Regions from separate parts of the Hymenobacter cellulosivorans genome, predicted to be linked through region 3. Evidence: riboswitches for the same ligand, from Rfam matches in the RefSeq annotation. Region 3 holds a riboswitch; each other region holds the start of a gene.
The links. A riboswitch is a leader RNA that binds a small molecule or an ion and turns the genes downstream of it on or off. The one in region 3 is predicted to bind S-adenosylmethionine.
Positions count from the first base shown of each region.

Region 1: linked by a shared signal. The riboswitch ahead of metH (methionine synthase) and the one ahead of MUN80_RS12060 (ATP-grasp domain-containing protein) in region 3 are both predicted to bind S-adenosylmethionine.
Region 2: linked by a shared signal. The riboswitch ahead of MUN80_RS15005 (amino acid permease) and the one ahead of MUN80_RS12060 (ATP-grasp domain-containing protein) in region 3 are both predicted to bind S-adenosylmethionine.

Region 1 is NZ_CP095049.1:865,217-875,533, forward strand. Features, by position in the region: gene MUN80_RS03795 (hypothetical protein) at 1-1,338, shown strand, start outside; gene MUN80_RS03800 (alkene reductase) at 1,420-2,538, opposite strand; gene MUN80_RS03805 (OmpA family protein) at 2,651-3,490, opposite strand; gene MUN80_RS03810 (PA14 domain-containing protein) at 3,430-4,380, opposite strand; SAM riboswitch class I at 4,498-4,607, shown strand; gene metH (methionine synthase) at 4,679-8,401, shown strand; gene metF (methylenetetrahydrofolate reductase [NAD(P)H]) at 8,607-9,563, shown strand; gene MUN80_RS03825 (tetratricopeptide repeat protein) at 9,679-10,155, shown strand.
Region 2 is NZ_CP095049.1:3,531,629-3,541,945, forward strand. Features, by position in the region: gene MUN80_RS14995 (EcsC family protein) at 51-776, shown strand; gene MUN80_RS15000 (TIGR02117 family protein) at 743-1,513, opposite strand; SAM riboswitch class I at 1,999-2,092, shown strand; gene MUN80_RS15005 (amino acid permease) at 2,409-3,857, shown strand; gene MUN80_RS15010 (lipopolysaccharide biosynthesis protein) at 4,208-5,683, opposite strand; gene MUN80_RS15015 (DUF7033 domain-containing protein) at 5,935-7,299, opposite strand; gene MUN80_RS15020 (hypothetical protein) at 7,354-8,658, opposite strand; gene pseI (pseudaminic acid synthase) at 8,668-9,711, opposite strand; gene MUN80_RS15030 (GNAT family N-acetyltransferase) at 9,739-10,311, opposite strand.
Region 3 is NZ_CP095049.1:2,838,312-2,848,628, reverse strand. Features, by position in the region: gene MUN80_RS12085 (TonB-dependent receptor) at 1-2,434, opposite strand, end outside; gene MUN80_RS12080 (oxidoreductase) at 2,705-3,553, opposite strand; gene MUN80_RS12075 (universal stress protein) at 3,743-4,588, opposite strand; gene MUN80_RS12070 (dicarboxylate/amino acid:cation symporter) at 4,897-6,228, shown strand; gene MUN80_RS12065 (DUF4886 domain-containing protein) at 6,298-7,302, shown strand; SAM riboswitch class I at 7,474-7,567, shown strand; gene MUN80_RS12060 (ATP-grasp domain-containing protein) at 7,954-8,961, shown strand; gene MUN80_RS12055 (LLM class flavin-dependent oxidoreductase) at 8,961-9,986, shown strand; gene bshB1 (bacillithiol biosynthesis deacetylase BshB1) at 10,212-10,317, shown strand, end outside.

The sequences.
Region 1 (10,317 bases), 2.0 Mb from region 3:
CCCAGCATGGTACCGTGGGCCCCGGCGGCCTTTTTCCTGTTCTGGGGCCTAAGCAATGCGCCGTTTCACCTGCTCTTCGGCACCGATCTGCTGGCGTTGGCACCTTACTGCGGCGGCCTGGCCCTGCTGCTCCACCTGCTCACCCGACCGGCGGCAGTTCGGCGGCAGTCGGCCGGCTACGCCGCGGCCCTGGCTATGAGCAGCCTGGGGTTTGCGGCCTGTTTAATGCGGTTTGCCTACTACCCCCTGGCTTTTTTCTTGCCGCTGGCCCTGCTGCTGTTTGGCTGGCGCTGGCGCCCTCCGCTGCGCCGCCCGGCCCTGGCAGCTTTGCTATGGCTGACGCTGCTGGTAGCCAGCCTGGTACTCTACCAAGCCCGTGTGGCCGGCGACGCGTACTACCTGACTCAGTTTTACACCCAACTAGCCACTGAGCCTGCCAACCGCGCCACGCTGGGCCTCTATTGGCATCATCTGCGTCTGTTCGACCCGGTTTTTTACCACAGTCTCTTTTCCAACGAGCTGGACTTCAGCCGCCTGCCCCAGGGCCAGCTGGTACGAATGGGTGCCGTGTGGCTGGTTTCGGGCCTGGTGACGGTGCTGCTGGCCGTTGGGCTAAGCCGGGAGTGGCGGGCCGCTCGGCACCGGGGCCGAATCTGGCCCACGCGTCGCCTGCTGTTTTACGCTCTAGCCCTGGCTACGGCGCTGCTTAGCGCGGGGCTGCTGGTGGCCTTTTCGCTGCGTTACCCGGCCGCGCTGGTCGGCTGGTTTGCGAATGCCTACTGGACGTACGTGGCCGACACGCGGTATTTTCTGCCGGTATTCATCAGCATCTCGGCGGTAGTACTGGTGTTGGTGCTGGCCCGTCCACCCCGGCTGCCGGCGCCGGTGCGGCTGCTGGGGCTGAGCGTGCTGGGCGCTTCGTTGCTGTTGTCGCTTGTCACCCGCGACCGGCGTACAATCCAGCTTGTGTTTCAGCAACCTAACTTTTCCATCGACAAAGTGCCCGGCCAGCCCGCCGACGTGCGCCGCCTCGACTCGCTGCTGCGTACTGCCGGGGCGGGGCAACCGGTGCTGTTTGGGCGCAACTACTACAACAAGCGCGTAGAAATAGCGGCCCGACTGGCCGGCCACCTCATCCTCGACGCCGACTCGCTGTTTGCTCACCAGCCTTTGCGCACCAGCCGGCCCGTGCTGATGTTGTTCGATTTGAACCCGAACGCCCCGGCTAGTCCGGCCGTGGTGGAGTTTCTGCGCCAGCACCGGGCCCAGCCCCAGCTCGGACTGCCAACCCTGGGTGCCCAGATTTTGCGCCTGGAAATCCGGCCGAAAAGCCCGTAGCGGCTCAGGGTATAGCCATACAAAAAGCCCGGCTGCATCACGCAGCCGGGCTTTTTGCAAAACGCGGATTAGTCCTGAGAACTACTGGCCTACACCGGTTGGGGCCTCGGCCATCGTGGGGTAGTCGATGTAGCCGTCGTCGTCGCCGGCGTAGAATTTGGCCGGCTCGGGCGTGTTCAGGGCCGCGCCCTGCTCGAAGCGCTCTACCAAGTCGGGGTTGGCAATGAAGGGCACACCGAAGGCAATCAGGTCGGCCTCGTTGTTGGCCAGCGCCTTCTCGGCCGTTTCGTGGGTATAGCCGCCGTTCAGGATAAAGGGACCGGTGAAGATCTTGCGCAGGTGAGCCGCTACCAGCTCCTGGCCGGGCTGCGGGGCCATGGGGTGGCCGGGCAGGGCCTCAATCACGTGCAGGTAAGCAAGGCCCAGCTTATTGAGCTGCTCGGCTACGTAGCTGAACGTTTTTACGCGGTCCGAGTCGTTGATGCCGCCCATGGTGCCCGTGGGCGAAAGGCGAATACCGACCCGGTCGGCGCCGAAGACCTCGGCGGCGGCCTGCACTACTTCCAGGGCAAATCGGGCGCGGTTTTCCACGCTGCCGCCGTACTCGTCGGTGCGCTGGTTGGAGCCATCCTGAATGAACTGGTCGACCAGATAGCCGTTGGCGCCGTGAATTTCCACGCCGTCGAAGCCGGCTTCCTTGGCGTTGGCAGCGGCTTTGCGGAAGTCTTCTACCACGGCTTTCACCTCGGCCGTTTCCAGGGCCCGGGGCGTCGGAATTTCCTGCATCCCATTGATGGTGTAAGCCTGCACGCCGGTGGGCTGCACGGCCGACGGAGCTACGGGCAGCTCACCGTTGTGGAAATCGGGGTGGGAAATGCGGCCCACGTGCCAGAGCTGAATGAAAATCCGGCCCCCGGCGGCGTGCACGGCGTCGGTTACCTTGCGCCAGCCCGCTACTTGGGCTTCGGAATAGATACCGGGCGTGAAGATATAGCCCACGCCCTGGGGCGAAACCTGGGAGCCTTCACTGATGATAAGGCCGGCCGAGGCACGCTGCTCATAGTAGGTCACCGTCGAGTCGGTGGGCACGTTGCCTTCATTTTTGGCCCGGCTGCGGGTCATAGGCGCCATTACCAGGCGGTTGGGCAGCGTGAGGGCACCCATCTGGAAGGGCGAGAAGAGGTTGGAATCTTGGCTCATGGTTGAGAATCGTAACGTCGGAATACAGGAACCGGCGCTTAGGGCCGGCTGGTTGACGCTTCCAAACCAATGTAGCTACATAAATGTTTTCAGCCCTCCCTTTTATTGCTGCTTACTGCACTACAATTTCCACCCGCCGGTTGCGGGGCCGTTGCTGCGGGTCGCGGTTATCGGCCACGGGTCGGGTGCCGCCATAGCCCCGGGCCGTGAGCCGCACCGAGTCGATGCCCTGCTGCACTAAATAGCGACGCACCACCTGGGCCCGCTGCTCGGAGAGAAGCAGGTTTTTAGCTGGTTCGCCCACGTTGTCGGTGTGGCCCGCTATTTCCAGGCGCAGCGCAGGCTCGGCTTGTAGCTTTTTTGCCAACGCATTCAGCGCTGGGCGGGAAGTGGGCAGCAGGGTGGCCGTGCTCTGGGTGAAATACAGGTTGGATAGCGTGACGGCCGCGCCTTTGCTCAACGCACTCAGGTCGGGCAGCTCAGTTACCGGCGCGGCTACCCGAACGGCCAACGGCTTGGGCGCAGCTACCACCGGCCGAACTGGCCGGACCGCGGCCACCGTGGGCTTCGGCCCAGCCACCGGAACCTTCGCCGGCTTGACGGCCACGACAACGGGTTCGGGTAGCGGCCGGGGCAGCTCGGGATACAAATACTGCTTGGGAATCACTGTCAACTTGGCCCGGTCCTTCGCCGCAAAGGCTGCTTCCAGCGTGGCAGGGTTGCCCAAGGCCGTCGGCCGCGCCCACGACAGCACCGCCCCCGACACGCCCTGCACATTCTTGTAAGCCAGATCAATCTGGTAAAAATAGCCCGCTTCCAGCTGGTAGACCATGTCTACCGGAATAGGAGGCTTGCGGGAGCCAAAATACGCCGGCTCGTACTTTTCCATACTCAGCACGTCGTCGCCGGCAAAGCGTACGTCGGTGGCATCGTCCCACTCGGTATGCAGCACGTAGATTCCCGATTCGGGGCGTAGACGTAGCCCGTCCAGCGCACCGAAAAGCCCTGCCCGGGTGCGCCCGGCGCGGGCGGAGCTCCTTTCCAGGTCACGTTTACCACCGGCTCTACCCGACTGTGCACTGCCGCTCCGCGCACTGAACCCGCGTAATACGTAGCCTGCAGCCCGATGCCGCCCGGCAGCTTGCCGGCCACCGTCACGCCCCGGCTCGGCTTCACGGCCGTAGCGGTGGCAGGGACTGTTTTGCCTGGTGGAGCCGATATAATACGAATGGTGCCTTCCGTCGAAGCTGCTTTCGACGGGGCCACAAAGGGCTCGGCCGTGACGGGCAGATTTACATATAGGCTTTGGGTTGGTACCGGCACCGGTTCGGCCGTAGAGCCCGGCAGTTGCCAGGCCAGCAAGGCCTTGGTATCCCGCTCCACCTGATAATATTCCACCCGCACCGAGTAGTAGCGGCCAGCCGTGAGCTTCATTTGGGCAGTAAACCGGGTAATGGGCTGGTCGACCCAGGAATCCAGGATCTGGCGGCCCCCGACCCACACCCGCATGCCGTCATCAGTGGCCATGGTGAAGGTATAAACCCCGGTTTTAGGAGCCAGAATGTAGCCCGTCCAGCGCGCCGAAAACCAGGTACTGGGTACGCCCGGCCCCGGCGACACAAAGAACTTAATAGGCTGGCCGGGGCCGTTTTGCCGTCGGCTCCAGTCGAAGTTGACGGCAGGGTCCTTGCGGGTCAAAACCAGCTTTTCGAAGTTTTTACCCTCGTAATATTGCCCACGCAGCCCGTGTTCGGCGGGCGTGGCGGCGGTTTGGGCCCATAGCCCCCAGCCGGGCAGCAGCAGTAAGGTTATAAGAATCGCGAGGCGTAAGCGTGGCAGCATAGAGTAAGGAAGTGTTGGGACGATAAGGTAATAACCAGCCGGATGAGGGCGCAGAGCTAACGAAGCTGCACCGCACAAAATTGGATTCCGGAATTTCCCGCTGTATCTTCGCTTTGTTACTTATCCAGAAAGACCGAGGGATTGGGCCCGACGACGTCTTAGCAACCTGAAATAAAACAAGGTGCTAACTCCCATTCTAGAGCCTCGGCTGTGGAAGAAGATAAGAACAGGACGCGCCCCTGCGCGGCTCTTTCTGGATAGGCACTTTTTCGCCGCTAGTTTCCTTAACTGAGCCGATATGCAACCAGCCACGCTCCGCCGCCCCGACTCCCCGCTTTACGATATTCTCCAGCAGCGCATCCTTGTGCTCGATGGCGCCATGGGCACCATGATTCAGCGCCACACGCTGGACGAGGCTGACTTCCGTGGCACCCGTTTCGTGGACCACCCCAAGCCCCTGCGCGGCAACAACGACCTGCTCAGCCTGACCCGCCCCGACATCATCCGGGGTATTCACGCCGACTACTTCGCGGCCGGGGCCGACATGGTGGAAACCAACACCTTCAGTGGCACCACCATTGCCCAGGCCGACTACGGGCTGGAGCATATCGTGTATGAGCTCAACTATGAGTCGGCGCGCATTGCCAAGGAAGTAGCCGACGAGTTTACGGCCCAGAATCCCGCCAAGCCCCGCTTCGTGGCCGGTGCTATCGGACCCACGAACCGTACGGCCTCCTTGTCGCCCGACGTGAACCGGCCCGGCTTCCGCGCCGTGACCTTCGACGAGCTAGCCACGGCCTACCTGGAGCAGGTGCGCGGCTTGGTAGAAGGGGGCTCCGATACGCTGCTCATCGAAACCATCTTCGACACGCTCAACGCCAAGGCCGCTTTGTTTGCGGTGCAGAAGTTCTTCGACGAGGGCGGCAAAGTCGTGCCGGTCATGATTTCGGGTACCATCACCGATGCCTCGGGCCGCACGCTGAGCGGGCAGACGGTGGAGGCGTTCTGGAACTCTATCAGCCACCTGCCGCTGCTGAGCGTAGGTTTGAACTGCGCTTTGGGCGCCGACCAGCTCCAGGTGTACGTGAAAGAGCTGAGCCGTATTGCCGACGTGCACATTTCGGCCTACCCCAACGCCGGCCTGCCCAACGCCTTCGGCGGCTACGACGAGTCGGCCCAGGAATTCGCGGCCGTGGTGGAAAACTACCTCAAGGACGGCATCGTGACGGTGGCCGGCGGTTGTTGCGGCACCACCCCCCAGCACATTGCCGAGCTGGCTAAGCTGGCCGAGAAGTATCCGCCCCGCCAGCTCCACCCCGTCCCCCAGGCTACCCGCCTGGCTGGCCTGGAGCCCTTCGGCATTTATCCTGATTCGCTGTTTGTCAACGTGGGGGAGCGGTGCAACGTGACCGGCTCCCGGGCCTTTGCCCGCCTCATCCGCACCGGCGCCTACGAGCAGGCCCTGCAGGTAGCCCGCGACCAGGTGGAGGGCGGCGCCCAGGTCCTCGACGTGAACATGGACGAAGGCATGCTCGACTCGGAGCAGGCCATGACGACGTTTCTGAACCTGATTGCCTCCGAGCCCGACATTTCCCGGGTGCCGGTCATGATTGACTCCTCGAAGTGGAGCGTGCTCGAAGCCGGCCTCAAGTGCGTGCAGGGCAAGAGCATCGTCAACTCGATTTCCTTGAAGGAAGGCGAGGAAGTATTCAGGGAGCGGGCCCGCACCGTGCGCGCCTACGGGGCCGCCATGGTGGTCATGGCCTTCGACGAAAACGGCCAGGCCGACTCCTTCGAGAAGCGCATCGAAATCTGTAAGCGCAGCTACGACATTCTGGTCAATGAAGTCGGCTTCCCGGCCCAGGACATCATTTTCGACCCCAACATCCTGACTGTGGGCACCGGCATGGAAGAACACCGCAACTACGCGCTGGACTTCATCGAGGCCATTCGCTGGATCAAGCAGAACCTGCCCGGCGCTCTGACTTCCGGGGGCGTGTCGAACATCAGCTTCAGCTTCCGCGGCAACGACGTGGTGCGCGAGGCCATGCACTCGGCCTTCCTCTACCACGCCATCCGAGCTGGCCTCGACATGGGCATCGTCAACCCCAGCCAATTGGCCGTGTACGACGAAGTACCCAAGGACCTGCTCGAGCTGGTGGAAGACGTGCTGCTCAACCGCCGCCCTGATGCCACCGAGCGCCTCGTCGAGTTTGCTGACACCGTCAAGCAGAAAGACAAAACCGAAGTGGTAGCCGACGCCTGGCGCAGTCTGCCAGTAGCCGAGCGGCTGCAACACGCTTTGGTTAAAGGCATTACCGAATTTATCGACCAGGACACCGAGGAGGTACGCCAGCAGGTTAGCCGCCCCCTGGAAGTCATCGAAGGCCCGCTGATGGCCGGTATGAACGTGGTAGGTGACCTGTTTGGGGCTGGCAAAATGTTCCTGCCCCAGGTGGTAAAATCGGCCCGGGTGATGAAAAAGGCCGTGGCCTACCTGGAACCTTACCTATTGGCCGACAAGCAAGGCTCGGAACGGCAGACGGCGGGTAAAATCCTGCTGGCTACGGTAAAAGGCGACGTGCATGACATCGGCAAGAACATCGTGGGTGTGGTGCTGGCCTGCAACAACTTCGACATCGTGGACCTGGGCGTGATGGTGCCCCTGGAGCGGATTCTAGACGAGGCCGTCAAGCAGCAGGTCGACGTTATCGGCCTCAGCGGTTTGATTACGCCCTCGCTGGATGAAATGGTGTACGTGGCCCAGGAAATGGAAAAGCGCGGCCTCAAGACCCCACTGCTCATCGGCGGTGCCACTACCTCCCGCCTGCACGCGGCGGTGAAGATTGCGCCCAACTACTCGGGACCTGTGGTGCACGTGCACGACGCCTCCCGCTCGGTGGGCGTGGCCGCCAGCCTGCTCGGCTCCAGCCACGAAACCTACGCCCGCGCCGTCCACGACGAGTACACGACCCTGCGTAACGACTACGCCGGCCGGCAGCGCGAGAAAAACTACCTGCCCATCGAATCGGCCCGGGCCAACGGCTTCAAATCGGACTGGGACGAGGTGGCTATTACCAAGCCCACTTTCCTGGGCACTAAGGTCCTCGACAACTACCCCCTGGCCGAGCTGGCTGAGTACATCGACTGGACGCCCTTCTTTCACACCTGGGAGCTGAGAGGCCGTTACCCGCGCATTCTGGAAGACGAAAGCCTGGGGGAAGCCGCCACTAAACTCTTCGCCGATGCCCAGGCCATGCTCCAGAAAGTCATTGCCGAAAACCTGCTCACGGCCCGGGCCGTGGTCGGCTTCTGGCCCGCCAACACCGTCGACTACGACACGATTGAAGTGTATACCGACGAGCAGCGCAACACCCTGACTACCGAGTTCTTCACCTTGCGCCAGCAGGGCGAAAAAGGCCCCGGCATCCCCAACATTGCCTTCTCCGACTTCCTGGCCCCCAAAGAATCGGGCCGGGCAGACTACCTCGGCGGCTTTGCCGTCACGGCCGGGCTGGGTATCGAGAAGCTCATCGAGCAGTTTGAGGCCGACCACGACGACTACTCGGTCATCATGATTAAGGCCCTGGCCGACCGGTTGGCCGAAGCCTTTGCCGAGCGGCTGCACCAGCGGGTGCGGGAAGAGTTCTGGGGCTATGCCTCCGACGAAAAGCTCAGCAACGACGACCTGATTCAGGAGAAGTATCGCGGGGTGCGGCCCGCGCCCGGCTACCCCGGCTGCCCCGACCACACCGAGAAAATCACCCTGTTCGAGCTTCTCGACGCCGAAAACCAAACCAACATCCGGCTGACCGAAAACCTGGCCATGTACCCGGCTTCCTCGGTCAGCGGCCTATACTACGCCCACCCCGAGTCGCGCTACTTCGGCCTGGGCAAAATCGGGCGCGACCAGGTCGAAGACATTGCCCGCCGCAAAAACATGCCGGTGCCGGAGCTGGAGCGGTGGTTGTCGCCCAACCTGAACTACGACCCCACTGCCGTGCCCGTCACGGCGCTGTAAGCACGAGTAAAAGAAAGAACATCATTTCGAGCAAAGCCGAGAAATCTTGCGTGGCGTCGTCTGGTCTGATTACTACTCAGACATCAGCACGCGAGATTCCTCGACTTCGCTTGAAATGACAACGATTTCGTTTTGTCTTCCCCCAAAGTAAGGCGAGCTACATACACCACTGCCATGACCCGCGCAGCTTAGCTGCGCGCTTTATATGAAAGTAACCGAACACCTGTCCCGCGCCAACGGCAAAACGCTGTTTTCCTTCGAAGTCCTGCCGCCCAAGAAGGGGGAAAATATCCACACACTCTTCTCTAACATCGAGCCCCTGCTGGAATTCAAGCCGCCGTTTATCGATGTGACCTACCACCGCGAGGAATACGTGTACCGCCAGCATCCCAACGGTTTGCTGGAAAAGAAAACCGTGCGCCGCCGCCCCGGCACGGTCGGTATCTGCGCGGCCATCAAAAACCGCTTCGACGTCGACACCGTGCCCCACCTGATCTGCGGGGGTTTCTCGAAAGAGGAAACCGAAAACGCCCTGATTGACCTGCACTTCCTGGGCATCGACAACGTGCTGGCCCTGCGCGGCGACCCAATTAAGAGCGAAGGCCACTTCAAGCCCGAGCCCGACGGCCACGCCTACGCCTGCGACCTGATTGGGCAGGTTTCCAACCTCAACAAGGGCGAATACCTGGACGAGGAACAGGACGATACCTGGGCTACCGACTTCTGCATCGGGACGGCCGGCTACCCCGAAAAGCACTTTGAGGCCCCCAACTACGGGGCCGACCTGCGCTACCTCAAGCACAAGGTAGACCGGGGTGCCGAGTACATCGTGACCCAGATGTTTTTCGACAACGAGCAGTACTTCAACTTCGAGAAGCGCTGCCGGGAGGCCGGTATCAACGTGCCCATTATTCCTGGCCTCAAACCCCTGACGACCAAGGGCCAGCTCACGATGCTACCCCGCTCCTTCTACCTCAACATCCCGGAGGAGCTGGCCGAAGCTGTGCATCAGGCCCCCGACAACGAAGCCGCCCGGAACATCGGCATTGAGTGGTGCATCAACCAAAGCAAGGAGCTGATGGCTCACGGCGTGCCCTGCCTGCACTACTACTCCATGGGCAAGTCCGAATCCATCCGCCGGGTAGCTGCGGCCCTGTTTTAACAGATGAAATGGTGAACTTGTGAAATCGTGAGTTGCTGTTCTGGGAGGGCGTTTTACGCCTTTTGCGCCGACAGAACGTAAAACTCACCATCTCACTAGTTCACCATTTCACTTTATGTCTGCCCTCGACGACCTCTTTGCCCAACTGCGCACCGCCACAACGCCCACCGAAATTGAGGCCCTGCAAAACGGTATCTGGCAGCTGTGGCTGATGAGCGGCGAACAGCGCCTGGACAAGGAAATGGAAGCCGGCCTGCGGGTGCTGGCCGCCGGCGACTATACGGCCGCCATCCGCGTTTTTACCGGCGTGATTGAGCAGCGGCCGGAGTTTGCCGAAGCCTGGAACAAGCGGGCTACGGCCTATTACCTGCGCGGCGAGTACCGCGCCTCCCTACTCGATATTGCCCAAACCCTGCAGCTGGAGCCCCGGCACTTCGGCGCTTTGTCAGGCTGGACCACGATTCTGCAGACCCTGGGCGACTACCGGGCGGCCCTGCGCGTGCTGCGCCGACTGGAGGCACTGTGCCCAAACATGCCCGGCCTGCAAGCTCGACTGCACGACCTGCGCGACCAGCTCGACGAAAATCTATAGTGCAATTTACTCTTGCGCAGCTCTATATTAATTTTTAACTTTACTGAGCTTCTGTCTATTTGGGAAAGACCGAAGTAGAAGCCTTTTTGGCTTCTTTACTCTGACTAACACCTAATAAGCAGCTTTCTGACCCATTTTACCTTATTGTAACAGCTTGCTTCC
Region 2 (10,317 bases), 690 kb from region 3:
AATTGCTTCCCTAGGCGGCGCCCGGTTGCGCCGGCTTTGTATCTTGGGCCATGAGCACCTACGAACAGCAGGCCCTACAGGAACTACAACAGTGGCAGCAGCAGATGCAGCGGGCCCCGTCGTACCTGAACCGCTTTGCCCGCCAAGTCCAGATCCGGCTCAACAACCTGCTGCCCGAGAAGGTCCACAAGGCCATTACGGCCGCCATTAAGCAGATGGTGAGCGGCGTGCTGCTGGGCTCGCGCTACACCAGCCGCCGGCCGGTAACCGAAGGCAGTCTGGAGGAGCGGGAACAGACCGTGCGCCAGCATCTGAAGTACTACCGCACTACGGCCGCCGCCGAAGGTGCCGTGACCGGAGCCGGGGGCATCCTGCTGGGTCTGGCCGATTTTCCCTTGCTGCTCGGTATCAAGCTGAAGTTCCTGTTTGAGGTGGCCGCCCTCTACGGCTTCGATGCCCACGACTACACCGAGCGGCTGTATTTGTTGCACGTGTTTCAGCTGGCCTTTTCCTCCCAGCATAGCCGCAACGAGGTGTACCATCGGGTAGCCGACTGGGACGCCTACCGCCAAACCCTGCCCACTGACCCGCAGGCTTTCGACTGGCGCACGTTTCAGCAGGAATACCGCGACTATATCGACCTGGCTAAGCTGGCCCAGCTCGTGCCGGTGATTGGGGCGGCGGTGGGGGCCGTGGCCAATTATAAACTGATAGAACAGCTTAGCACCACGGCCATGAACTGCTACCGGCTGCGCTTGGGCCTGGCCGCCGCGTAGCCCTGCCGCACCACTGATTTGGCCGCGTTGCGCACCACGTTGGGACCTTTACGGCGGTATTGGTAGAAGATTCCCGAATCGAAGGCCGTCCAGAAGCAGGCCTTCTGGCCGCTGGCCTTCAGACCGTTGTTAGCCCAGGTGTTGCAGGTGTACAGAAAGCTGTAGGTGCGCTGAGCCTCGTAAAAGGAGTCGTGCTGACCGTAGCTGTGGCCCTGAATGTAGAAGGGGCGGCCCTGGGCGTCGTAGTCGAAGCTGGCCTTGATGTAGGCAATCAGCCGCTGGTACTCTTCCTGGCTGATGCGGATCCGGACGCAGCTCTCCGACTCCCGCATGGTCTGGTGAAAGGTGACGTGCATGGCCGAGGAACTCAAGTGGAACATGGCCTTGAAGGCGGTGCTGGCCTTGAGCTCGGCCCAGGTGGGCGTGTCGAGGTAAAAGCCCTTGTCGCCCCAGCCGAAGCCCACGTACTGGGCCGACGCGTCGCGGGCGGGCGTGTTGTCGAAGGGCACCAGCGTGGTCCAGTCGATGTAGCGGGTGCGCACCGGCGTCACAATGTCGGTGTGCACGCCGTTGGAGAGGATGTAGATGTCCACGTCTTCGGCCGGGTCCTGGTCCTGGGCGTTGACCGGAATGCGGGACAAGGCAAACGAGGAGGCGACGTAGAGGCCGGCCACGGCCACGAGGGAGCCAAGGGTGTAGCCGGTTATTTTCAGGGCGGTTTTTACTCCGGGGTGCATAGGGTGCAGAAGGGCCGGGGCGGTAGCTGTAAGCAGCTGGCAGTGTAAAAAGCCGCCGCCCGGCCGGTGAGGATGAACGAGGAAGACAAGCAAAACGGCTAACCAGCGCCCAGGCGCCGAAACCGTACCGACACCTACTGCTTTTGCCCGCATTAGGTTAAGCTGCGGCAGGAGCGGGCCGGCTAGGGCAGGTAACGCAGCGGGGGCTTGGTTGAAACAAGGGAACGTCCTTCCGAGTGCAGGGAGGAACCGCGCGTGCTGCCGTTGCAATAGTAATACAATTGCCTTTGCACGTGAGATGTCTCGCTTCGCTCGACATGACGTTTTTATTGCTCCCGGCCCACTCCCAATGGGTTCCCGGCCGCGGTGGCTGCCCAGGCGGACTGCCTGGCACGCCTTCCGGTGGTGAATTTAGCGGCCCGGTTGCAAATCCGGCCCGGGCCGCGCTACCTTTGCGCCATCAATTCTTTCTGCCCAAAGGATTGTTTTTATACAGAGGCGCTGAGAGACAGGCTCCGCGAAGCGCCGGCAACCCCCCGCCCCCTGGCGGAACGGTGCCAATTCCTGCCCATATAAAAACAAGTTGCCGTGGATTGCTTCCCCCGCCTGCCCGTTGCTGTTTGTGTTGCCGCCGTATCTGCTGCGTCCCTGGTGACTGTAGCCGGCAAGCACGGGTGTTGTTGCTGTTGCTGAAGCGCCGGGCACTAGCCCCTGCGGCCCCCGTGCCGCCCGGCTCCCGCGTCTGCGGAGCCATTGCCTCGTAATCTTTTCTATCTCCGGTTGTGGCCGGGCTCTGCGCCGTTGCGCGGGCCGGCCGTTGTTGCAGCAGCGGCTGGGCCGCAGCCGGAACCTTCTTCACCTCTGAGCGGGCTGCGGCGCGTTCCTACCTCTTTTTATGCTTAAAAAATCACTGGAGCTGCTTCGCATCGAGGCGGCCGAAACGGGAGCCGGTACCCTCAAGCGCAGCCTGGGCGGCTTTAGCCTGGTGGCCATCGGCATCGGAGTTATTATCGGGGCGGGCTTGTTCTCGCTCACCGGCATTGCCGCCGCCAACAACGCCGGCCCGGCCGTCACCTTGTCTTTTCTGGTAGCCGCCGTGGGCTGCGCCTTTTCGGCCTTGTGCTACGCCGAGTTTGCCTCCATGGTGCCCGTTGCCGGCTCGGCCTACACCTATTCCTACGCTACGATGGGCGAGCTGTTTGCCTGGATTATCGGCTGGGATTTGATTCTGGAGTACTCGGTGGGAGCCGCCACGGTGGCCATCAGCTGGTCGCAGTACCTGGTCAAGGTGCTCGACAAGTTCAACCTGCACATTCCGCCCCAACTGGTGATGTCGCCCTTCGAAACGGCCAAGCTGGCCGATGGCGGCACCGTCACGGGCCTGGTCAACATCCCGGCCATGCTCATCGTGCTGGCTATTACGGCCATCATCATCCGGGGTACCTCGGGCTCGGCCTGGTTCAATGCCCTGGTCGTGACTTTGAAGGTGGCCGTCGTGCTGGTGTTCATTGCCTTGGGCTGGCAATACATTGACCCCGCCAACTACCAACCCTACATCCCCCAGAACACGGGCACGTTCGGCGAGTTTGGCTGGAGCGGCATCCTGCGCGGGGCCGGGGTCGTGTTCTTCGTCTTTATCGGCTTCGATATCGTGGCCACGATGGCCCAGGAAACCAAGAACCCGCAGCGCAACATGCCCATCGGCATTATCGGGTCCTTGCTGGTATGCACCGTGCTCTTCATTCTCTTCGGGCACGTGCTGACGGGCGTGGCCAACTATACCGAATTTAAAAACAGCGCCGCCCCAGTGGCTATTGCCATCGAAAAGACGCCCTACGGCTGGTTGTCCTCGGCCATTATCATCGCCATTCTCATCGGCTATACCTCTGTTATCCTGGTCGATTTGATGGGGCAGAGCCGGGTGTTCTTCTCCATGTCCAAGGACGGGCTCCTACCCAAAGTCTTTGCCGAGGTACACCCCACATTCAGCACCCCGCACAAGTCCAACCTGCTGCTGGGGGCCTTTATCAGCCTGTTTGCCGGCTTCGTGCCCATCTCCGTGGTGGGCGAAATGACCAGTATCGGGACCCTACTGGCTTTCGTGATGGTGTGCCTGGGCGTGCTGATTATGCGCAAAAAAGAACCCAACGCTCCGCGCGGCTTCCGCACGCCCTGGGTGCCGGTGGTGCCTATCCTGGGCATTCTGACCTGCGTGCTGATGATGATTTCGCTGCCCCTCGACACCTGGTTGCGGCTCTTCGTGTGGCTGGCCATCGGCCTGGCCATCTACTACGGCTACGGTAAGAAGCACAGCAAGCTGGGCCAGGAGCAGGGCCAAGGGTAGGCGTATCCTAGCGGCTTGGTGGGCACCTCGCACGCGTGCGGAGCGCTGGTCAAGGGCTCGGCAGGCATTCCGCACGCGTGCAAAACTGTTTTTAAGGCCTTGGGAGGCATTCTGCACGCGTGCGGAACGCCTCCCAAGGCCTTTTTAGTGGCTCTTCACCGGTGCAGGCTGTCTGCCACGGCCTTGGGAAGCCTTCTTCACTGGTGAAGGGTGCCTCCCAGGGTCGTGGTGGGGCCTCTTCATCGGTGAAGAAGGTTTGGATGTACCGCGAAGTTTTACTTCGCGAGACGTTGAACGACCGTCGTGCTGACGGCGCCTACGCCTCGCGAAGTGGAACTTCGCGGTACAGCTTATTTGCGCAGCAGCTTTCGGAGCAACGGCTGGGCTTCGGGCACCAAGCCCAGCCCGAGCAAGGCCCCGCCGTAGAGCCCCGTCAGGACCGAGCCCCGCAGCAGCATGGTGAGCAGCTTGGAGGGCAAGGTGGGCAGCAGCCACACCAGCAGGCCGCTGCCGGCCGCCACGGCCAGCACCACCGGAATGCGCCAGGTAAAGGGTTGGAGCCGGTAGCTGTACCACACAAACCAGGTGCGGACCGTGTTGATGCTCACAATGGCAAAGAGTGTGGCCAGGGCCGAGCCCGTAATGCCCAGGCGCGGAATCAGCAGGCGGTTGAGCAGGATGGTGATGCCGGCCAACGACAGGTTGAAGATCAAATCGAAGCGGTAGCGCGGGGAGGTGACGACGATGAGGCCATTGACGCCCGTAATGCCGTCGTAGAGGCGGCCGGCCAGCAGCAGCAGCACGGCGGTGGTGCCGGTGGCGTACACCGGGTTCTTGATAAGCGAGTAAATGAAGTCCAGATTGAGCCCGATGCCCAGGGCCAGGTAGCAGCCCAGGATGGTGTTGAGCCTAGTGGTGTCGCGGTAGAAGTCGGCCATACGGGGCAGGTCCTGGTCTTTCCAGTACTGGGCCAGCAGGGGGAAGGCAATCTTGTTGAGTGAGCGGGCCGGGATGGTCAGGGCCGTACTGATGTTGTAGGCAATGCCGTAGATGCCCGCCGCCGCCAGGCTGATCTGCGCCCCCACCATCCAGGAGTCGATAAAGCCCAGAATACTGCCTGAGAGGCTGGAAAGCAGGGCAAAGGCCCCGAAGCGCACGATTTCGCCCACCGGCCGCACGCCCAGCGCCGCCTTGGTCGGCCGCAGGTGCAGCTCCCCGATGTAGGCCAAATAGCCGGTCAGCAGCAGGGCAATAGTGCCGTAGAGCCCGATGTAGCAGAGCACGAACTCCGGAAACGCCAGCAGGCCTTGGCCATACAAAAGGGCCAGCCCGGCAATGAGCACGCGCAGGACAATGTCCTGCAAAAACGACGAAAACGCGGTGTGGTAGAGCCCCTTGAGGTAGGCGTCCTGCAAGGAGTAGAGCAGGGTAAACAAAGCCAGCAAGGCGGCCCAGGCGTAAAAAGGCTGAAGCCGCGCCATGTCCTCGGGCTCGTACTGGGCCAGAATCAGGGGCTTGCCGAGCAGATACACGGCCGTAATCACCACGAACCCCAGCAGCGGAATGCCCAGCAGAAAGGGCAAAAAGCCGTGGTGCCCCGCCTCGCGGTTGCGGAAGTAGGGAAAGAACCGAATCCCGACGCTGGCAAAGCCAAAGGCGGCAAACTGCGCGTACACCGTGGCAATGGACACGAGCAGGTTGGTCAGGCCCAGCTGCGCGGGCGCCAGCAGGCGGGGCAGCACAAAGGCCGTATTTACAAAGCCCAGGGCCAGCCCCAAATACGATATAACCGTGTTGCGCAGCCCTTGCCGCTGAACGATACCCAAGCTGTGAAGGAGTGAGTTAGTGAATAAGTGAGTTGATTCTTTGGTCCTGGCTGAATTACCGGGAGGTATTTCTTTCCTGTCATTGCGAGGCGTAAGCCGAAGCAACCCGTCCTCTGAAATGTGCCGAGTGTTTTAATGGGAAAAGCCCTTAATCGTAGCCTAGAGAAAAGGGCTTTCTGGTAAAAGGTCGGGTCATGCTGCGCAGAGGGCGGATGGCTTCGGCTTACGCCTCGCATTGACATGTTCTTTCCCTAGCTCACCATCTCACAGATGTCTTGCCCGTCGACGAAGGCGACGTTGCGGCTGCGAAGGTAACTCATGATGCGGTGGAACTCCCGCGGGCCGTTGCGCAGGTTGGCCGGGTCGAAGTTTTCGTTGTGCCAGAGCAGGGTGCAGACGCCTCCGAACCGCTCGATTTGCTGGAGCATGGGCCGCAGGGCCGGCAGGACTTCGTCGGGGGCCAGCTGCAGGTAGTTGGGGTGGTGCAGGGTGGCGTCCATCACGGTGAGCGGGACTTCGAGGAAGCGGTAGGGGCGGTTCTGGGCGAAGTCGAACAGGTGAAAGGGTAGGCAGTAGGAGTTGCGGAAGCCAAAGTGCTCGGCAAAGCCCAGGGTCGTGTCGTAGTCGAAAAGGAAGCTATCCAGCAAAGTAGGCGTCAGGCGGGGCTCCCAGCTCAGGTAATGGAAGCGGATGCCTGGCACCGAGTTTTGCCGCGTGCAGCGCTGCAGGCGGTGGGTTTCCTGCTTGAGGTTGCCCCCGTGCGTAGCCCGCCCGATGCTGGCGTGCAGCCCCACTTCGGCCCCGCCGATGGCCGCGGCCACCTTCGGCCAGACGTTGGCTAGGCGGTAGTCGGCATTAGGGGTGCCGTTGGCGCCGGGGCGGTGCTCGGGCAGCAAGAAAAACGTGCTTTTAGCTCTGTAAGAAGCCACGGCCGCCCGCACCTCGGCCAAGTTGTCCCAGGCATCGGGCCGGGTCAGGTGCTGGCCGACCTGTCGAAAAAAGTCCGGCAGGTCGCCACGGCGCAGGGCCGCCTTGGCCGGAGTTTTCCAGGCGCTGTACAGGTTGTCGATGTCGTGGGTGACGAAAGCGGCCCACTGGGCCGCCTGGAGCCACTGCCGTGGTTGTAGTTGCTGGCCCGTTATCTGCTCCAGGGCCGTTTTGAGCACGTCGAAGTAGTAGTTGACCACCGGCACCGTCACGAAGCCGTAGCGGTGCTGCACGCTGGCCGCGTAGGGAAAGCGCCCGTGCCGGTCCCGCTCCTCGGAGAAAAGCTCCTGCCAGCCGCTGAGCAGATAGAAAGCGGCGGCAATAATGTCGGCGTGAATAAATACGCGCCCGTCGGGGACCCACTCCAGCAGGGGCTTATCCGGGGCTGCATCGAAGAAAAAGGGAATTGACTGGCCCAGCCATTCCCGGCAGTTGGGGGCCGGCGGGTACGGCTGAGTTTGGGTAAAAAACGCCTTGCTGCCCTCTACAATCTGCACTTGCCCCTGCGCCTCCGCGTAGCCAATGCGGACATCGGGCACAGCAGTATATGCCCGTCGGAAGTGTTCCAGCACATACGCCAGGCGGGTTTCGGCGGATACAGGGGCAGCAGGGGGCAAGGGCGGCAGCATAGAGCCGCAAAGTACGGCAAAGCGTCCGGCTTCACTTTGCTTGTCAGGCAATAATCAGGTGCTTAGGCTTGGCGGGGTCAGCCACTCAGCCAGCAGGCGCACGGCCCGCTGCTGGCTGCGGCCCTCGTCGGGCGTGCCCAAGGTAGCGTTGTAGTAGGCGGCCCGGCGGTAGAGGTCGGCGGGCTTGTGCTGCTGGTAGCGGCGCAGCAGTTCGCCCAGCGCCGGTAGCGTGTCGGCCCGCTCTACCAGGCCGTGGGCCGCGTAGCCGTAGTAGTCGTCGGCCACGCCGTGGGTCCCAAAGCGGAAGTACAGACTTACCACATTGAGCAAGGTAGCTTCGAGGTGGGTGCTGGTATCGGCGGCAATCAGGGCGTCCTGCTGGCCCAAAAACTCGAAGACGTTCTGCTGACGGGCGTCGGAAAATAGCAATGGCGGGTGCTGTTGCTGCAAAAAGCCAAAGTCGCGCCGGTCGCCGGGGTGGGGGCGCAGGGTGAAGCGCAGGGCCGGAAACTCCTGCAGCAGATACTCCACGGTGGCGGTTATAGCGGCCGTTTCGTCCAGCATGTTGATGGCAATTCCGACCCGCCCCACGGCTGAATTCAGGTTCTTGCCTGGCAAAAAAGCGTCGGCTTTGGGCATACCCACCAACGCGACGCGGCCCCGCACCGGCCCGCACTGCTGGTACTTGTCCAGCGCGTCCTGGCCTTCGAGCAAGCTAAGGTCGAAGCCCAGGGGCGGAAAATTGGTGCTCACGCTGGCGTGCTGCACGTAAGCCGTGGGCACCCCGCAGGCCCGGGCGGCCAGCAGCAGAGCCCGGGCGTCGTCGTTGTGGTCGTTGGCAAAGACAATGGCCCGGGGCCGGTAGTGGCGCAATGCCCGCACGTAGACCTCGTAGTAGCCAATGGCGTTGAAAATCAGGTCAAAAAAGCGCCAGACCCGCCCGCCTTCGGTCTTTTGTAAGCCCCGAAAAATGAAAGGCAACTGCCAGTAATATAGTAGCTTCCGCCGCAACGACAACCGGTTGACCTGCCCGTTATACCGCCCGATTTCCTTGCTCTGCCCTGCCACCAGCACACTGTCGGGCCGGGCCTCCCGGATAAAGCGCAGGGCCTCGTAGTTGTTCTGGCTCACCACATAAAGCCACACCGTGCCCCGCAGCGGCTCGGGGTTCCGGATGGGCTGAAACACGTTGCCGACCAGGCGCAGAGCCGCGTAGCCGGCTACTTTCAGTAGGCGGCGCAAGGGGTTGGGCGGGGAGATGGGAGCCAGCGTCCGGGCTGGCAACGAGGCAAACAGGTCTGTAAACCGCAGTTGCAGAATGTCACGGGTCCGGACTACGGCGGCAGCCAGCAGGGTCATAGGCCGCCGTTAAAGGGCTTCCCAGGTCATCGGAGTACCTGCCGTCAAGCTTTGTCGGGCTGGCTTGCCCAGGAGCTGGTCGTAGTAACGCGGGGGCAAACCGTCACCAGGCCGCACCACCCGCAGGTTTTCCTTGGTGAAAGGCTCTCCAGCCTGGATATCCTGGGCCACGTACAGGGAACGTTTGTAAAGGCGGCTGTTTTTCTCGGCCCGCTGCACGCCGTACTGAATCTGGCCCAGAGCCTGCCAGGCCCGCTCTGTTTCGGTTACCAGCAGGGCTACTTCCTCGGGCTCCAGGGAAAATGCTGAGTCTACACCCCCATCAGCCCGGCGCAGGGTCACATGCTTTTCCACCACACTGGCACCCAAGGCCACCGCCGCTACTGCCGCACCTACGCCCATGGTATGGTCAGAGAGGCCAATGGGGTAGTCCGGGAAGAGTTGGGTCAGGTGAGCAATGGTGCGCAGGTTCGTATTCTCAGGCGTAGCGGGGTAGGTGCTGGTGCACTTGAGCAGCACCAGTTCTCGGCAGCCAGCTTCTTGTAGCACAGCCACGGCCTCGGCTACTTCAGCCAGGGTGCTGGCTCCGGTACTCATAATAACGGGCTTGCCTGTAGCCGCTACTCGGCGCAGCAAGGGCCAGTCTGTGTTCTCGAACGAGGCGATTTTGTAAGCTGGCACGTCCAGGTTTTCCAGAAAGTCGACGGCTGACTCATCGAATGGCGAGCTGAATGCCAGCATTCCGTGATACTTAGCCCGGTCGAACAGGACTTTGTGCCAGTCCCAGGGCGTATGGGCTTCCTGGTACAAGTCGTGCAGCTCCCGGCCGTACCACAAGGAGTTAGGGTCCTCGATTCGGTGCACGCCGGGCAGCGTCATGGTGTCGGCGGTGTAAGTCTGGAGCTTGATGGCATGGGCACCGGCAGCAGCCATGGCGTCCACAATGGCCAAGCCCCGGTCGAGAGACTGGTTGTGGTTGCCGCTGAGCTCGGCAATAATAAACGGGGGGTGGTCGGGGCCGACTAGGCGGCCACCTATCGAAACAGTAGACATGCGTTGCGTAACAAAGGTGGGTTCTGCTTAGGCGGAAACCGGAAAAAATGCGGGGTTGAAGCAGGCTACTAGGATTCGGTCAACAGGTTTGTCATCAACCAAATAATGGCCTTTGAGGCGGCCCTCTTCGACCCAGCCGGCCCGGGTGTAGGCTTTAAAGGAGCTTTGGTTGGTTTCGAACATGCCCCCGAACAGCTTGCGGATACCAAACTCCTCGAAAGCAATGGCATTGCCCAACCGGATGGCCTCAATGGCCAGCCCCTTGCCGTGAAAGCGCCGGTCGCCGATAAGCACCACCAGATCCGAAATCTTGTGGTCCCGGTTGATAGGCCCTACCTTGATGGTCCCAATGCAAGCATCCGTTTCCCGGTCGATAATGGCGAAAACGTAGACCGTACCGGAAGCAATGCCCTGTTCAATGCTCTGTAACAGCGACTCGCGGGTGTGAGTCTGGCGAGAGTTCGTGTAGAACCGCATCAGGTCCTCGTCCTGGAACCAGCTCAGAAAAGCGTCGTCGATGTCTGCGGGTTTGAGGCTGCGCAAAAGCAGGCGCTCTGAGGTGTAGGACTTGCTTAGGTGAACCAAGGCTGTTTCTTCCATTGGGTA
Region 3 (10,317 bases):
AGTCCTTCTTGAGCTGGCCGGTCAGGCTGTACTGGTAGCCCTTGTTGGTGTTTTCGAGCACAATCACACCCGCGTCGAGGAAGCTGTCCTGTCCATCAGGACCTTTGAAGGTCGGTGTGATGCGCGGGCCAGATGCCGGGTAAATCAGGCGGTTGTCGGTGCCTTGCAGACGCTCAGTGGGCGTTACGAAGTTGTAGTTGCGGTGAATAGCGGCGTTGCGGTCCTTTGAATAAATGGCTTCCAGCGTAGCCACAATGCCGCCAGGCAGTTGCTGGTCGATGGCCAGGTTGGAGCGCCACACCTGCGGAAACTTGAAGTCGCGGGCCGTACCGTTGATCTGGAAGGTGTAGCCACCGGCGTCAAACTGCGAGTTGGAAGCCTGATTGCTGATCCACACGAACGGAATACGGCCGGTGAAAATACCTGAGCCGCCGCGCAGCTGGGTCGTGTAGGTGTTCTGGTTGAGGGCGTAGTTGAAGCCCAAGCGGGGCGAAAACAGCGGCGTGGCCTTCGGAAACTGCGTCACGTCGACTTGAGCTGGCTGGCCGTTGGAGTCACGCAGCGGGGCGTTGAGGATTTGAGTATTAGCCGGCACCTTGGTGTCATAAATCGGCATATCAGCCCGCACGCCCAGGGTCAACTTGAAGTCGGGCGTTACGTTCCACTCGTCCTGGGCGTAGAGTCCCAGCTGAGCCACATTTACGTCGACGCCCTTCACGGGCCGACGGCCCCCGGCGGTAGCCAAGGCATTCAAATCCACAAAATCAGCCTTATTGGTCGGGTCCGTTACCTTGTAAAACTGGTCAATGTCGAGGCCGCCGAAGAAGGGGTAGCCGTAGCGGGCCAGGTTGAAGGCATTGAAGAAGCTGAACCGCTCGTACGTCAGGCCGGCCGTCAGCACGTGGGCCCCGGCAAAGTAGCTCAGGTTGTCGGTAAACTGGGTAATGTTCTGCTTCAGCTCGTTATTGGCCGAAAACTGCTCGGTGCCCACGCTCACGTAGGTCGTGCCGTTTTTGGTAATGTCAATCTGCGGAAACAGCTTAGCGTCGGGCAGGTCGCGCACGTCGCGGAAGGCCGAAAAGCTAAGCTGGGCCTTGTTGCTAAACTTTTCCCCGAAGCGGGAGTTCAGTTCGCCCACCACCGAGTTCAGGCCGTTGTTAATAGTGTAGCCCGAGTTGGAGTATTGCAGCGTGTTCACGCCCTGCACCCGGGAGGAAGGCGCAATGGCAATGGGGTGCGGACCCTGCTCGCGGAAGCTCTGCAGGAAGTTGTAGCGCACCGAGAAAGTATTGTTGGCGCTGATATTCCAGTCGAGCTTAAGCAGCAGCTTGTCACTGGAAGTACGGTATTTGAAATCCTGGTAAGTGCCTGGGTCGTAGCCGTACACGCTTAGCAGGCGCTGACGAATGGCAATCAGGTCACTTTCCAGCACCCGGCTTACCCCGTCGAGCTGCCCGTTGAGGGCGGCAGTGGCTTCGGCCGCATTCTGGGCGGGCCGAAACGTGAGGCCCGGGTCGTCGCGCCGGGTTATTTCAGCGTTGGTAAAGAAGAACAGCTTGTTCTTAATAATCGGGCCACCCAGGGAAAAGCCAGTCTGGTTGAACTTCAGGTCGGGGTTGCGCACGGTCACGTCGCCGACTTTCTCGCCAATCAGGCTTTCGTTGCGCAGAAAAGTGTAGACCGTGCCCTTAAAGTCATTGGTGCCGCTTTTGGTTACGGCATTCACGCCGGCTCCGGTAAAGCCGCCCTGGCGCACGTCGTAGGGGGCCAGGCTTACTTCGAGCTGCTCAATGGCGTCGAGCGAGACGGGCTGGGAGTTGGTTTGCCCGCCGGGCGTGGGCGCGTCTAGGCCGAAGGAGTTGTTGAAGATCGAGCCGTCGAGGGAGAAGTTGTTGTAAAGCGAGTTGCGCCCCCCGAAGCTCAGGCCGCTGCTTTGCGGGGTGAGGCGAGTGAAGTCCTCCTGGGAGCGGCTGATGGTGGGCAGGGTCCGGATGGCGCCGTTGTTGATGTTGGTCGAAGCCCCGGTCCGGTCCTTGTTGATGAGCCCGTCGCGGTTGCCTTTTACCACCACTTCGTCCAGGGTGCGGCCTTCCTCAGCCAGGGTCACGTTGGCTTCGAAGGTTTTGCCCAGAGCCAGTTGGATGTTGCTTTGGCTGTAAGCCGTGTAGCCCACGAAGGAAACCTTGAGTTCGTAGGGGCCGCCCACGCGCAGGTTGAGCAGGTCAAACTGACCGTTGGAGCGGGTAGCCGTGCCGTAGGGCGTACCGGTGGGCACATGGACGGCAACGACGGTGGCGCCGGGCAGGGGCTCCCCTTTGGCGTCGAGCACTACGCCCTTCATGGCGGCGGTAGTCACGCCCTGGGCGGCGGCAAACTGGCCGTTAGTGAAAAGCACAAAGCCTAACAGCAGCAGTAAATAGGGTTTCAGATTCATACAAAGGGCTTTTTTGTTTATCGGAAGCACTCCTTCCGAATTTCGCCGCGAAGGTAGAATCATGATTTAGTGATGTATGCATAACAATTTACTAACCTGTAAATGATAACACAAGCATAAACAAACCTTAATATACTACCCTTCTCCTACTGCCCAGCTCAAGGCATATTCCTGCGCACCGTAACGGATTTGTTAAGCTGCCCCCAAATACAAAAGCCCTTCGACCAATGGTCCAAGGGCATTTGTGTAAACAGGGCTAACCTAAACAGGCTACTGGCCTTCCGGGAAGTCGGCCGAGTCGCCGAGGCTGGCCACGGCTTCCAGTTCTTTCACGAGGTTAGCAAACTTGTCCCGGGCCCCTTTGACGGCAGCTTTGCCCAGGGGCAGGTGCAGGGGCGGATTTTCCTCTCGTACCAGGTCATACATAATCTGGGCGGCACGCTGCGGGTCGCCGGGCTGCCGGCCGCTGTAGCCCTGAATGCCCTTCAGGTTTTCGCCCACCGTGGCCTGATAGTCCTCGATACCGGTGGTGACGACATTAGCCGAACGGCCGGCCCAATCGGTGCGGAAGCCGCTGGGTTCGATGTTGGTAACCTTGATGCCAAGCGGAGCCACCTGCTGGGCCAGACTTTCGCCAATGGCTTCGAGGGCAAACTTGCTGGCGTTGTAAACGCCCACGCCGGGGAAGGTTTTCAGGCCGCCGATGCTGGTAATGTTGAGCACGTGGCCACTGCGCCGTTCCCGCAGGTGGGGCAATACGGCCCGCAACACGTGCAAAGGCCCGAATACGTTGACGTCGAACTGCCGCTGCACCTCAGCCGCGTCGATTTCCTCGATGCTGCCCAACGAGCCGTAGCCTGCATTGTTGACAATGACATCCAAGTGACCGAAGTGGGCAATGGCGGCGGCAATGCCCCGCTTGACCTGGGCTTCGTCGGTTACTTCGACCACGAAGCCGCGGCCGTTTTCGCCGGCTTTTTGGGTGAACTCGTCGGCTTGCTCCTGCTGGCGGAAGGTAGCGGCTACTTTGTCGCCTTTTTCGAGCAGCAGCTCGGCCAGGGCCGCTCCGAAACCGGTGCTGACGCCGGTAATAAACCAGTGTTTGGGGGTGGTAGCCATTCGCTAGGGGTGATTTTTAAGAGTTGAAAAGCGCCGGCCAAAACCGGCTGGCTGTTTCAACTCGTTCAGGCCGCCTTAGGTTTAGCCCCGCATCCAAATAGGCAACTGCGAAGCTGGTAGCAGCCTAAAAAACCGCCGCTCCGACAGGGAACGGCGGCTGAAAAAGACCTTGTCGAGGTGGCCCGGGCGCTACAGCCGGAACGTAAGCACCGGCGGAAGAGCGTGCCGGGCCACGTTTTCGGCTACGTTGTGGTGCAGAAAATGGCTCAGGCCGGTGCGGGCGTGGGTGGGCATTACGACCAGGTCGGCGTGGGTCTGCCGGGCAAACAGCGGAATACCCACGCTGGCATCGGCGGCGTCAATAACTTCGGGCTCACAGTGTTGCAGGTGGTGGCGCTCGGCAAAGTCCTGAATCCGGGCCATGGCCGTGGCATACTGGTCGATGTCGGGCACGACTTTCAGCAGGTGCAGGGTGGCGTCGGGAAACACGGCCTGAATGCGCTGCAAATCGGGAACGGCGCGGTCGGCCTCGGCCGAGAAGTCGGACGGAAATACGATGTGCCGCACGTTGAACTGCATTTCGGGGTGCTTCACGGTGAGTACCGGGCAGGGTGCGGTGCGGACCAGTCGCTCGGTGTTGGAACCGGCAAAAAAATGCTGCCAGGCACTGTGCTCGTGGGCACCCATCACCACCAAGTCAATCTGCCGCTCGGCAATAACCTCCAGCACCGAGTTGACCAAACTCGACGTGCGCAGCACATCCGTCACCGGCACTTCCGGGGCCAGGTGCCGGGCTTCGGCCATGAGCTCGTGCATCTGCTGCTTGATTTTCTGCAGGTACTTGAGCATAAACACGTCTTCGAGGCTGCTGCCGCCAATACGCCCCCCGGACGAGCTGAAGCGGGGCGTGTCGTTGTGCTCTTCTACGTGTAGCAGCGTGATGGCGCCGCCGGTGCGCTGGGCCAGGCGCACGGCCACGTCAAAAGCATGGTGAGCCGCGGGCGAAAAATCGGTGGGAACCAGGATGTTTTTCATGGGAATCGGGCTGTAGTGAGCAATGCTTGAGGGTAAGACCAACCGCAGAACGGCCGCCGGGCCGGCTCAGCCAGTGCCAGCAAGGCCTGACTGACGAACCAGGATAATATAGCCAATTATTGTAATTTTTACAATAGCCAGCTTCTGTTATGTCACCTAGTTTCCGCAGCCTTTTTGCCGCGTTGCCGACACCTGGTTCTGCCCCGCCTGATTCCGGGTATCTTCACGCCCAGCTACTGCGGCACTAACCCGCCCGATGGATTTGGAGTAGGAACCCTCCCGCTTCTTTCCCATCCGCCCCCGACTTCATGAAAAAACTCTCGTCCAATCTCACGGTACAGGTCTTGACTGCCATAGCGCTGGGCGTGGCAGTAGGAGCCCTGTTTCCCAGCTTCGGCGCTGCCCTCAAGCCCATCGGCGACACATTTATCAACCTGATAAAAATGCTCATCGCGCCCATCATCTTCCTGACGGTGGTGCTGGGCATTGGGGGCATGGGCGACATGAAAAAGGTGGGCCGCGTGGGTGGCAAGGCGTTGCTTTACTTTGAAATAGTCACGACCCTGGCCTTGGTCATTGGGCTAACGGCAGCCAACCTGACCCATCCCGGCGCGGGCATCGACGCACGGGCCGGCGTAGCGACCCAAACGGCAGCCCAGGCTGCCGAAGCCTCGAAATATACCGCCCAGGCCGGCGAAATGAACTGGGTGGAATTCTTCACCCACGTGGTGCCCCACAGCGTGGTTGGAGCCTTTGCCGAGGGCGACGTGCTACAGGTGCTCTTGTTTGCCGTGCTGTTTGGCGTGGCCCTGGGCCGGATTCCGGACGCCTACAGTAAGCCCCTGATCGGCACCTTTGAGCGGTTGTCGCACGTGATGTTTGCCGTGCTGGGACTGGTTATGAAACTGGCTCCGCTGGGCGCGTTCGGGGGCATGGCTTTTACTATCGGCAAGTACGGCATCAGCACGCTGCTGCCGCTGGGCAAGCTCATGCTGGTAGTGTACCTAACGATGTTCCTGTTCATTTTCGGGGTGCTAAACCTGATTATGCGCTACTACGGCCTGAGCTTGTGGCGCTACCTGGGCTTTATCAAGGAGGAAATTCTGCTGGTGCTGGGTACGTCTTCGTCGGAGTCGGCCCTGCCGCGCATGATTGACAAGCTGGAGCGCTACGGCTGCTCCCGCTCGGTGGCTGGTTTGGTCATCCCGACGGGTTATTCCTTTAACCTCGACGGCACGAGTATTTACCTGAGCATTGCCACCGTATTCCTGGCCCAGGCCTTTGATATCGAGCTTTCCCTGACCCAGGAGCTGACTCTAATTGGCATTCTGATGCTGACCAGCAAGGGCGCGGCCGGCGTCACGGGCTCAGGCTTTATTGTGTTGGCCTCTACCCTGGCCGCTACTAAGGTTATACCGGTGGAAGGCGTGGCGTTGCTGCTGGGCGTCGACCGGTTCATGAGTGAGGCCCGGGCTATTACCAACGTCATCGGCAACGGCGTGGCCACGCTGGTCATTGCCAAAAGTGAGGGCGAGTTCGATGAGGAACGGCACCGGTTGGCACTGCAGGGCCAGCTGGTCCCGGCCGAGTCGGACCTGACCCGGGAATCGGCGGGGCCGGGGACCGACAACCGGCAGTAGCCAACGGCGGCCGCAAACCGTTACTTTTGCTGGGCTTGTCGGCCTGATTTCCCGCGCGTCGTTTCCTCTATGCTTTTCTCCTGGCTTCGGCTCAGCTCCTTCAACGCGTTTGTGCTGCTGGGCTTGCTCGGGCCTCTCGGTAGCCAGGCCCAGCAAACTCAACCTGCGCCCAACACTATCCTGTTCGTTGGCAACAGCTTCCTGCACGGCCGCTACAACCCGGTGTTTAATTACAACCCGGAAACGATTACCATCGAGCGGGTTGGCAAACAGAAAACCGGGGCTTGGGGCGGTATTCCGGCCATTTTCAAGAAGTTTGCCGACCAGGCCGGCCTAGCTTACGAGGTGCATTTTCAATGCATCAACGGCGAATCCCTGAAGCTGCACTACGACAGCGCCCGGCATACGCTGCAGCAGCCGCGCTGGAACACGGTGGTTTTGCAGGAGCACAGCATGTACCCGCTGCCCGCCCGCCGCAGCGGCCGCCCCGACACATTCCGCGACTATTCGACCCGCATCGAACAGGCCGTGCACCAGGCCAATCCTGCCGCCCGGCTGTATTTCTACCAAACCTGGGCTCGGGCCGACCAAACCTACCTGCCTGGCAAAGCCTATTCCGGCCTGCCCCTCGACTCGATGACCCAGGATCTGCACCGCGGCTACTACGGCGCGGCCCAGGCCAATGGCCGTTTCGCGGGCGTGGCTCCGGCCGGCGACGCCTGGTTGCGGGCTATGCAGGCCGGCGTGGCCATGCGCAATTCCTACCAGCCCGAAGCGGGCAAGCTCAACCTCTGGGGCGAAGACCATTACCACCCCAGCCGGTGGGGTGCCTACCTGAATGCCTGCGTGCTGTTTGGCGAAATAACCGGCTACGACCCGCGCCGGCTAGGGCCCAACGAACAAGCCGCTGCGGCCTTGGGCATTTCGCCGGCCGATGCCGCCTCCCTGCAGCGCGTGGCCGCCGAACAGGTACTGGGAGCCCGCCCCAACGCTTTTTCGGCAACATCCCGCCAACCAAAATCCGGCAAGAGCAAAGTCAAAATAAAGTCCAAACCAGCCCGTGAGCTGCCCTAAAGCGCCTTACTCTTATTCACAGAAAAGCCCCGCGGAACCTCTGCGGGGCTTTTCTGTTTATAGGCTACTCTGCGTTAAGAAGGCGGGAAGACGGGGCCCGGCCGGGGTATTGTAACTGTGCTGCGCGTCGCCTTACCTTTGCAGAGTCAATTCTTTCTGACCAAAGGATTGTTTTTATACAGAGGCGTGGAGAGACAGGCTCGACGATACGCCGGCAACCCCCAGTGATGAGCTGGAACGGTGCCAAGTCCTGACCATATAAAAACAAGTTGCCGTGGACACTGCCAACAACTTTTCTGCCCTTTCCGCTGCTTTCGTAGCCCAGCCCCAGTCTGCCTCTGCCGCAGGCTGTTGTTGGCCTCTGGCTGGGGCTGGCTGTTGTTGCTAGTTTCCTTCTCCCCTGCCCGCTGACCGACTAGCTCCTGCTCTTCCGGTCCTGCCCCCCTGCTCTGGCTATTAGCCCATTGCTGCCCCTGCCTTGTTGGTTTTTCGCCTGACAGCCCGTTGCTGCGTGGCCGCGCGTCGGTCGGTTCTGGCTGTGGGTTTCTAACGCCTATCAGTTACTGGGCAGGCTCTGCACTTGCGGGCATTGCCGATTCTGCCGCCCAACCGCGGCCTTTCTCTTGTCACACTCCTTTTTTCATACAACTCATGGCCCAGCCCCAAAAGCCGATAGGCATTTATTACGAGCACCCCGAATGGTTCAAGCCCCTGTTTGCCGAGCTTGACCGCCGGGGCCTGCCTTACGAAAAGATTGACGCTGCCCACCACCTCTTCGACCCCTCCGAAACCGAGAGCCGCTACTCGCTGGTAGTGAACCGAATGAGCTCCTCAGCCTACCTGCGCGGCCACGGTCAGGGTATCTTCCACACGGCTGGTTTTGCTACGCATTTGGAGCGTATTGGCACGCGCATCATCAACGGCTCGGCCGCAACGGCCATCGAAACCAACAAGGCCCGGCAGCTTTCCCTGTTTGCTTCCCTGGGCTTGAAATATCCCAAATCCTTCGTGGTCAACCACGCCTCCCGCATTGCCGACGCTGCCCAGCAGCTGCAGTTCCCGATTGTGGTCAAAGTCAACATCGGCGGCAGCGGGGCCGGTATCATCCGCTTCGACACGATTGAGGGCGTAGAATCGGCCGTGGCCGCGGGTCAGATTGACCTGGGCATCGACCAAACGGCCCTGGTGCAGGAGTATGTGACGCCCCGCGGCGGCAACATTCACCGGGTAGAAACCCTCGATGGGAAGTTTCTCTACGCCATGAAGGTGTTTACGACCGGGGAAAGCTTCAACCTCTGCCCGGCCGAAATCTGCCAGATTCCCGAGGAGCAGTCGGCCGAGTTCTGCCTGACCGAAGCGCCCAAGAAAGGCATTCAGGTGGAAGCCTTTACGCCCCCCGCGGAGGTTATCGAAGCCGTGGAGCGCATCGTGGCCGCCGCCAAAATCGACGTGGGCGGCATTGAGTACCTGATTGACGACCGCACCGGCGACGTGCTTTTCTACGACGTCAACGCCCTGTCCAACTTCGTGGCCGACGCCGTGAACGTGGTGGGCTTCGACCCCTACGCCCGCTTCGTGGATTACCTCGAAAGCCAGCTGCCCGGCGTAGCCGCCACCGCCTTTGCTACCGAAGTTCAACCTGAAACCGCCACGGTATAATGCGTTACGGATATTGGATGCCCGTTTTTGGCGGGTGGCTGCGCAACGTCGAGGACGAGAACATGCGCGCCGACTGGGACTACGTCAAGACGCTGGCCCAGCGCAGTGAGGAGTTGGGCTACGACCTGTCGTTGATTGCCGAGCTGAACCTGAACGACATCAAGGGCGAGGAAGCCCCCAGCCTGGATGCCTGGAGCACGGCCGCCGCCCTGGCCGCCGTGACCAAGAAAATCGAGCTGATGGTGGCCGTGCGGCCTACCTTCCACTCGCCGGCCTTGCTGGCCAAGCAGGCCGCCAACATCGACCACATCAGCAACGGGCGCCTGTCGCTGAACGTGGTATCGTCGTGGTGGCAGGATGAGGCCAAGAAGTACGGTGTGCACTTCGAGCAGCACGACGACCGCTACGCCCGCACCGCCGAGTGGCTGCACGTGGTGGACAACATGTGGAAACAGGACCACTTCACCTTCGAGGGCAAGTTCTACCAGGTCACTGACTCGATTCTGCAGCCCAAGCCCGTGTCGCGCCCCCGGCCCTTTATCTACGCCGGCGGAGAGTCGGAGGCGGCCAAGAACATGATAGCAGCCCAGTGCGACGGCTACGTAATGCACGGCGACGAGCCCGAGGCCATCGGCCGCCGCATTCAGGACCTCAGCCAGCGTCGCGACAAGCTCGGTTTGCCACCCATGAAGTTCGGCGTGGCCGCCTACTCAGTGGTGCGCAACACGGAAGCCGAGGTAAAAAAGGAGCTGGAGCGCATCACCAACGTGCAGGGCTCGGCGGCCGGCTACAAAAACTACCAGCAATGGCTGGCCGGCACCCAGCTCGAAAACCAGGTGAGTTTGCAGGATTACTCCGTATCCAACCGCGGCCTGCGCTCCGGCCTCACCGGCACTCCCGACCAGGTGGCCGAGCGTATTGCCGCTTTCGAGGCCGTGGGCGTGGACCTGTTCCTGCTCCAGTGCAGCCCCCAACTCGAAGAAATGGAGCGTTTCTCGGAAGCCGTCATTCAGGTGCTGGCGTAATAAAACGCCCGCACCCGTTTCAGCACGTCATTCCGAGTTCTGCGAAAGATCCGGCGGGCTGACATTGCCAAAATACTCGTCATGCTGAGCGCAGTCGAAGCATCTCTACTGCCACGGTAATCTGCCTATCGTGGTACCAGAGTTGTTCTGACTACGCTCAGCATGACGTTCTTTTGTCTATACTAGCCGATTCATACCGGCTCTATACTCCGCTTTCCGTCCTTTATGAAGTTAGATATTCTGATGATTGCCGCCCACCCCGACGACGCCGAAGTGGGCTGCGCGGGCACGCTGATGAAGCACATTGCCAAGGGCCGCCGCGTGGGTGTCG